Regions from separate parts of the Peribacillus sp. NPDC097675 genome, predicted to be linked through region 2. Evidence: riboswitches for the same ligand, from Rfam matches in the RefSeq annotation. Region 2 holds a riboswitch; the other holds the start of a gene.
The links. A riboswitch is a leader RNA that binds a small molecule or an ion and turns the genes downstream of it on or off. The one in region 2 is predicted to bind cyclic di-AMP.
Positions count from the first base shown of each region.

Region 1: linked by a shared signal. The riboswitch ahead of ACQKL5_RS20790 (cation:dicarboxylate symporter family transporter) and the one ahead of ACQKL5_RS13910 (TrkH family potassium uptake protein) in region 2 are both predicted to bind cyclic di-AMP.

Region 1 is NZ_JBNNSK010000021.1:3,224-7,106, reverse strand. Features, by position in the region: gene ACQKL5_RS20795 (hypothetical protein) at 1-571, opposite strand, end outside; gene ACQKL5_RS20790 (cation:dicarboxylate symporter family transporter) at 839-2,101, opposite strand; cyclic di-AMP (ydaO/yuaA leader) riboswitch at 2,275-2,422, opposite strand; gene ACQKL5_RS20785 (efflux RND transporter periplasmic adaptor subunit) at 2,597-3,856, opposite strand; gene ACQKL5_RS20780 (hypothetical protein) at 3,870-3,883, opposite strand, start outside.
Region 2 is NZ_JBNNSK010000008.1:218,684-222,566, forward strand. Features, by position in the region: gene ACQKL5_RS13900 (hypothetical protein) at 1-838, opposite strand, end outside; gene ACQKL5_RS13905 (hypothetical protein) at 968-1,231, opposite strand; cyclic di-AMP (ydaO/yuaA leader) riboswitch at 1,853-2,002, shown strand; gene ACQKL5_RS13910 (TrkH family potassium uptake protein) at 2,133-3,455, shown strand; gene ACQKL5_RS13915 (PadR family transcriptional regulator) at 3,603-3,883, opposite strand, start outside.

The DNA.
Region 1 (3,883 bases), on a different contig from region 2:
TAGGAGCAAGAGAAGAAATAACTTCTAAAGGTATTGTCGGCAAATCTTTCTTCTTCCTCATTCCTAACCACGATCTTTCCACCTTCAATGATTCTAGTTTTGAAGGAAGCAAGTTTCCCAGCATCTTATAGTACGTCGAGATCGAACGAAAGTAAACTTTATTAAACCATCCATCGTCCTGGGCTAAGTATACAAATTGGTTATTCAATTTACGAAAGAAAGGAGGATGATCTAAATGATTTTTGGTATGCCCTAGATATAGGAGTTCTGCTAATTCCCTTCCATCCACTTCTTCTAGACTATCTGCTTCTTCAAAGTCAATCCAACAGAAATCACCATATGCACGGACATCCTCTTTTAAAAGCTTAGTCATGTTTTCGGATGACACGCTCTCAAGCAAGACATTTAAATTGTACTCCCCACCATCATATTGATGTTTCAATAATAAGATGGAATTCATGCCATTTGGCAGGGAATAAAAAAATTCCCGAAAAGTAAGGCCGTTAAAAAGGATAAATCGTTCGGAAGCCTGCATATGCATATATAAGATGTCATTGCCTTCATTTTTCATATTCACATTCCCCCCGACCCTTTCATCATTGATTATATTTTATCAAACTTTTCATTATTCACGAAGGTTATAGTATATAGAATTACAAATCCCTCTATAATAAGAAAACAGCCAGATATTAACTTCCCAATGTATTTATACATTAAAGGAACTAGACAGGAGATAAAAGAACCAAATTGTAGTATATGAAAGATGATTATTCCAACTTCAATGGCCTTTTGCAAATAAAAAACTCCAGAGTGTTTTCACCCTGGAGTTTTAACCATATTATGAAGCTTGTTCGAGTTTATCATTTTCTGCTGGTGGGTTAAATTGACCTTCCCACTTAGAAATGACAATCGCCGCAAGAGAGTTACCGATAACGTTAACCACTGTACGACCCATATCAAGAATACGGTCAATACCTGCAATGAATGCTAGTCCTTCAATTGGGATACCGACACTTCCCAATGTCGCTAAAAGCACGACGAATGATACGCCTGGTACACCGGCAATCCCTTTAGAGGTAATCATTAACACTAACATTAGCGTAATTTGCTCATAAGCGCTTAGGTCTATGCCATACATTTGAGCAATGAAAATTGCAGCTAAAGCTTGATATAATGTAGAACCATCTAGGTTGAAAGAATAACCCGTTGGAATAACAAAGGATGTAATATGCTTAGGACATCCCGCTTTCTCCATCTTCTCCATGATTCTTGGAAGAACTGCTTCAGAACTTGCTGTAGAAAATGCTAAAATTAATTCTTCTTTTAAAATCCCAATTAACTTAAAGATACTGAAGCCGACGAATTTTGCAATCAGCCCAAGAATGACAATCACGAAGAAAATCATTGTCCCGTAAACAGAAAGGGCTAATTTCCCTAATGGAATTAAGGATGATAATCCGAATTTAGAAATTGTCACACCGATTAGTGCAAACACCCCGATTGGAGCAAATTTCATAACCATATTCGTTAAGTTGAACATGCCTTCCGCCGCACCTTGGAAGAAACGGAAAACTGGTTCTCCCTTTTCACCGATGGCTGCAATGCTTAGTCCAAACAAGACTGAGAAGAAGATGATGGCAAGCATATCGCCTTCTACCATTGCTTTGATCGGATTAGATGGTACAATATGAACAATTGTGTCTATAAAAGATTCATGTTCCTTAGATTCAGCTGTATCAACATAGGTAGAAATATCAGTTTGTTCTAGATTCCCCATGTCCACGCCTGCACCAGGCTGAATAATGTTAGCTGATAATAAGCCTACGCCAATTGCAACTAGTGTTACTACTATAAAGTAGGATAGTGACTTCGCACCTAATTTCCCTACTGATTTTAAATCGCCCACACCTGCAACTGCAACAATAAGGCTAGAAACGATAATTGGAACGACGATCATTTTTATCATCCGTAAGAAGATATCGCCTAATGGTTGTAGATAGCCTTGGGCTGTCTCGCTTCCATAAAATATAGCACCTACGATAATCCCTAGAATTAAGCCAGCAAAAATTTGAGTAGCTAAACTCGTTTTGAATTTCTTCATTTAATTTCCTCACCTTCCATATAGTCTTTGATGTAAAAACATTTGTCTCGGTAAGGGAAACAAGATACTAATAAAAAGAAAAAAATTTTTCTGTATATTGAAAAACTTCTATCCTTACGCTTAAAAAAAAGACACACTACGTGTCATTTTCCCTTTTCGCGTGTTATTCACACATGTTCCCTCGAAGACGCTTACGGGGTTAGCTGTCGGGTTAGGAATCGGAAACACAATGGCCCTTTCATCTCTGAATTCACCCCTAGCGGATTAATCCGCAAAAATGGTTCCCCCGTTCTTTTTTATAAGATTAAGCGAACTAACTTATATTAAAATATTATACTAAAAATATAAATCTGTAAATATATTTTGATATCCAAGCCTTGATACACATTGATAAATTCTGAATATTAAGAGCTATTTTAGTTTACACTTATTGTTTAAATAGGTAATTAGTTTAAGGACAAAAAAGGTTAATAACTAATTTCAGATCAATATGAATTATTTTTCCAAAATTCCTAGTAAAATGTATCTAATTTTCTCCCGGGTGGATAATTTCTTAAAAGTTCCGGAATTTATTTTTTCGATACGAAGCGGTGTAATGAAATGCGAGTGGTTTTTCACTACCTTTTTTGGATCTAGCAAAATGACATCGCCAACTGTTGGACCTTTAAGGATTTCCTGCTTCCCTTTTGCCTGAGCCCCTTTTGTAAGGTATTGACGATTCACATATCCTTTATTGGTTAATGCATAAACATGTGGCTGCTTGCCATCATGTACCGCTATTGTGGGTACGACCGGCACTCCCGCCTTCACATTCGTTATCACCGTAAGGTCAACCTTTGAACCGGCTAATAACGGTTCAGTCACTTCCGGATCTTTCACGATATTCGCCTGGAATGGATATCTATTTTCTTCATTAAGATTGGGCTCCTCTTTTGGATAAGAATGTATACGACTTATTGTTCCAGCCAAATTCTTATTCAAATCAGGAGAAATTGCCTTTAACTCCATTCCCACCGTTGCCTTCTTTAACTGTTCTTCAGTAAAGGTTCCTTCAATAGCCATTTCTGAAGAAGCGATTGAAATAATCGGGTTCGACAAATTCTTATTGATGTTTTTCACTGTACCGTCCGCCTGACTTGTCGTCTCGACAGCATTCGTTTGTACCTCAATAGAACTTAATTGAGCATCTAGCATGACCACTTTTTCCTTCAGGCTACTTTTTTCAAGTTCCTGCTTGTACTTTTCTTGCTCAATATTACTTTTAATTAAATCCGAGGAAGACGTGGTGATGTCGATATTCAAATTCTTTTCAACCGTTTCATCAATAACCGTTTTATTCGTATCAAGTGTCAGACTGCTTTGATAAGCATTTAATTTTTTTATGTACTCGTCAATCCCAGTAATTTCTCCTTGAGCCGCTGCTTTTTCCGCTTCTAAATTATCCTTTAAAGCGTCAAGTTTGGTTGTGGTGTATTCAAATAGCGATGTTCCAGCCGTTACCTCGTCCCCTTCGCGAACTAGAAACTTCTGAAAATCATTGTTCTTTGAATCAAAATAGACATCAAACTCTTCTGCCGGTTTTAAGATACCCTTCGTTCGAAAAGATTCAGTTATAGTTTCTTTTTTAACCTTTACCCAATTTTCCGTAAAAACAGTTCGTTCAACCTTACTGTCTTTTTTTTCAATCAAATATATATTACCCGATATAAAAGCCACTGAAACAATTGATAGGGCTGTTACTTTCCACTTTTTCACTTTCCTCACCACCTTATACGAATACGC
Region 2 (3,883 bases):
GAGCCTTACCGAACTTCTTGAGCGCTTGCGAATAAACGAAGCGTGCGAGGGTCAGCAGTTCCTTTTGCGTTTCGCTGGGAGTATCCGCTTTCTTGGCATCTTTAAGAAACGAGCGGAAAACGTATTTTCCGACCCGTTCTAGTTCCATGCAAACGCCATCGCTAATATGGCCGGTGAAGCCCGAATCGAAAATCGTCCGGCGCAATCCTGCCCGCTCGGCACGGTTTTCCCGAAAATCTTCAAGTGTTCCTTCTTTGAAGGTAAACACAACGGCTTCTTTTTTGGAAAAAGTCTTGCATGTGAAAGAAATGTTTACTAGGTCGAATAAGCCAGCCCTATAGATTGCCTCAATCGATTCCAACAGACGCTGCCTAGTGAAAAGGGGATTGGGTTCCGAGACGATTTCCTGATAATCGAATATCACCTCTTCCGACTTCGAGACCGACATCCGATAAGCGCCCATCAGCAACAGACGTTTGGCCGAAATCGTCAACCCTTTGAATGCATCACGGTAAAAGAAGCAATATTTCTTGCAATAGCGGTCGGTTTTCCTATTAAAGCCCAGGTTACTTGTTGGACCAAGGTTGAACTTATACAACATCTCACCATCTTGTTGTACGGGCACGAATATCTGGGGGAGCTCTCCTTTTGGCGATGTGAAATTCCTGACGATCTGTTTCATGTATTTTTCCGAAGTGCCCACGCCATTTGCCATCATATGAAGCGGACTTTGAATGACCCCATCCCAATCACTATGCAGCAAGGAGTACAAACACGTATCAAATTCTGTGGAAGATACATGTTTCAATAAATAGTGGTACGTTTCTTCATAAATCATACGGTTTCGTCTCCTTTTGTGGCTGCCTTCATCAGTAGGGCAGGGTTTAGTAATTCATCCAAAATGCTTCTTCATCTTCACGCATGACAATATACTGTTCATAACAGATGCTGTACCATTTCGTTTTGTTCATCTTCGATGGGTTGTAATTTTCCGAAACGAGGCAGCCGTCTTTTTCAAGACTGAGAATGGTCCGCTTGATGGTGGCCTCTGACCAGAACGGTAGCGATAGGTATGGACGATCCAATCCCTCCCGTCCCGTTCCACTCCGCATGTCTCAATCAAGGTGTGGAGGTGTGCCAACATCACTGCCTTTGATAAGCCAATCGTTTCGGCCAAATCAGGATTGAACCCCGAGCTATATTCCTGATCTAGTAACGTTTCCAATTCCATTATCATCCCTCCCGTATGTTTGGACTGAACCTTTCGAGGATTCAAGTTGTGTGTATCGAACGGAACAATCTTCACTGTCTATATAAACCTTAAGACGGAAAAAGTAGCATGTCTGAAAAAATAATTTTAGAAAGGAATAGGGTAGAAGGAGAGGGGAATCGATTGTGTTAAAAAAGAGAAGAGATAGGTGAGTGCATTCAGTGGTTTTTATATAAATCATGATCGTGCCATGCCAGCTATTAGGTACCATTACCTTTAAATAGGAGGGGAATGTATTGAGCTTAGTTACTTGGTTTGCCGTCGCCATTGGCACAGCTGTCGCAATAGGTTTATTCGGAAGAGTGAAAAGGAAAAAATAAAACCGTTTCTTCATTTGTCTTGCCTTCTTTGATAGGATTTTTATGTTGTTTACTTTTCGGATCCAGAAGTTTTTGTGACACAAAAAGAAGCAGAAAATCCGTCATGACTTTTTCTTTTTAAAACGATAAAAAGAGAAAAAATCATTAAAATCAAGGATAGAGATGTGCGAAGAATCATGCATATATACCCTAAGGAAAAACTATCCAATAAAAGTGTTTACATCATCAAAAAACAGGAGTAACATAGCTGTAAATTAATCAATCATCTTGATCGCTGAATCCGTATGGAACGGGGAAACCAATTTTGTAGCAGCCAATTTTTGCTACTTGGGGTGAATCCTTCATTTGAAGGTAGGGTTACTTCTTGACCCGAATCCGACAGCTAACTTCGTAAGCGTTAAGGAGAGGATGGTGAAACTTGTGATCATGCAGTAGACCACGGGGGGCATCCCTTTTTGGTCTTTTTTTGTTTGGCTTTTTAGTCATTTTCTTTTTAAAAAAATTAAGATTAATAGAGACGTTAAAAGGAGAAAGGGTTTCGTATGAAATTAAAATATCGTCAGTTCAATCCTTCTCAACTACTTGTACTTGTATTTTTATTTTTTATCATTTTAGGTACAATTCTGTTGAAATTGCCTTTTTCAACAACCACCTTTGTTAGTTGGACGGATGCCCTTTTCACTTCAACATCCGCTATGACTGTGACAGGTCTTGCTGTAGTGGATACGGGTACGGCTTATACCACTTTCGGACAATTAGTGATTCTCATGCTTATACAAGTTGGTGGCCTGGGAATTATGTCTTTTGCCGTGCTTATTTTCATGGTGTTAGGAAAGAAGATAGGGTTTAAAGGAAGGTTAATTATTCAACAGGCTTTAAATCAGACGGCTCTAGGAGGGGTCATCAAATTAGTTAAAAATCTATTTTTATACTCCTTTACTATTGAAATCATTGCCATGTTGATCTTGGCTATAAGGTGGGTTCCGGAGTACGGATGGGGAAAAGGGATGTATTATAGCTTTTTCCACTCCATATCCGCTTTTAATAATGCCGGATTCTCTATATGGTCTGACAACTTGATGGGGTACGTAGGTGATCCAATAGTAAACCTTGCGATATCGTTTCTGTTTATCCTAGGGGGAATAGGTTTTACTGTTTTATACGATATCTGGGATAAACGTAGCTTCAAGAAATTAAGTCTCCACTCAAAACTGATGCTGGTTGGTACTTTTGTTCTGAATGTTTTGGCTATGCTTGTCGTTTTCTCTATGGAATACCATAATCCTAATACGTTCGGGACAATGTCTTCATTAGGTGACAAGCTTTGGGCATCGTACTTCCAAGCAGTAACTACGCGAACGGCTGGATTCAATACCCTCGATATTGGCAATTTACATGAAGCAACGATTACATTCATGTTGCTATTAATGTTCGTCGGGGCTGGGAGCGCCTCAACGGGTGGGGGAATCAAGCTTACAACGTTTTTGGTGATTATTTTGTCAGTCTTAACCTTTTTGAGTGACAAAAGGCAGATCACCATAGGAAATAGGGCAATAAAGGAAACCGTAATTGTCCGGTCCCTTGCTATAACTACAATAAGTATTTTATTTATTTTCTTAAGTACATTCATTTTAAATATTACAGAGCCAGAGCCGTTTCTAAAAATATTATTTGAAGTGATTTCAGCTTTTGGAACAGTGGGTTTGTCTATGGGAATCACTGCAGACCTTTCGGATTTAGGTAAAATCATCATCGTATTTATCATGTTTCTAGGCAAATTAGGTCCTTTAACATTAGCCTTTTCTCTAGCAAAACCTAACCAAGAAATAATCAGATATCCAAGCGAAGATATCTTAACAGGTTAAAGGGAATTTACTTATTGAAAGAAAGGGTATTTCTTCCTTGAAGTCACGAATGTGAGAAATGCCGCGATGGTACACATAAAAAAACTGCACGCTCATTGTTAGAGACACCTAACAATGGAGCGTGCAGTTTTTTATTGAATGTATTCTTTAAATTTCCCCTTGTTGAATCCGTCCGATTAACTCCTCAAGCCAGGATATGGTGTGATCTGTTCTGGAAGAAAAGTATTCACCTAAATAGTCCACAAGCTTATCTTTATCTTGATCTTTTTTCATCTTCATCTGTTTTTCGAAATCCGCAATTAGCTCCCACTTTGCAATTAGCTTCTTTTTGTTGTTTTTCAGGATTTCGACTACCTTATCACGGTCTACATACTTGATGTTTGCTAAACCTACGACCGTCTCACCGATGGAACCTGCATTTTCAAACA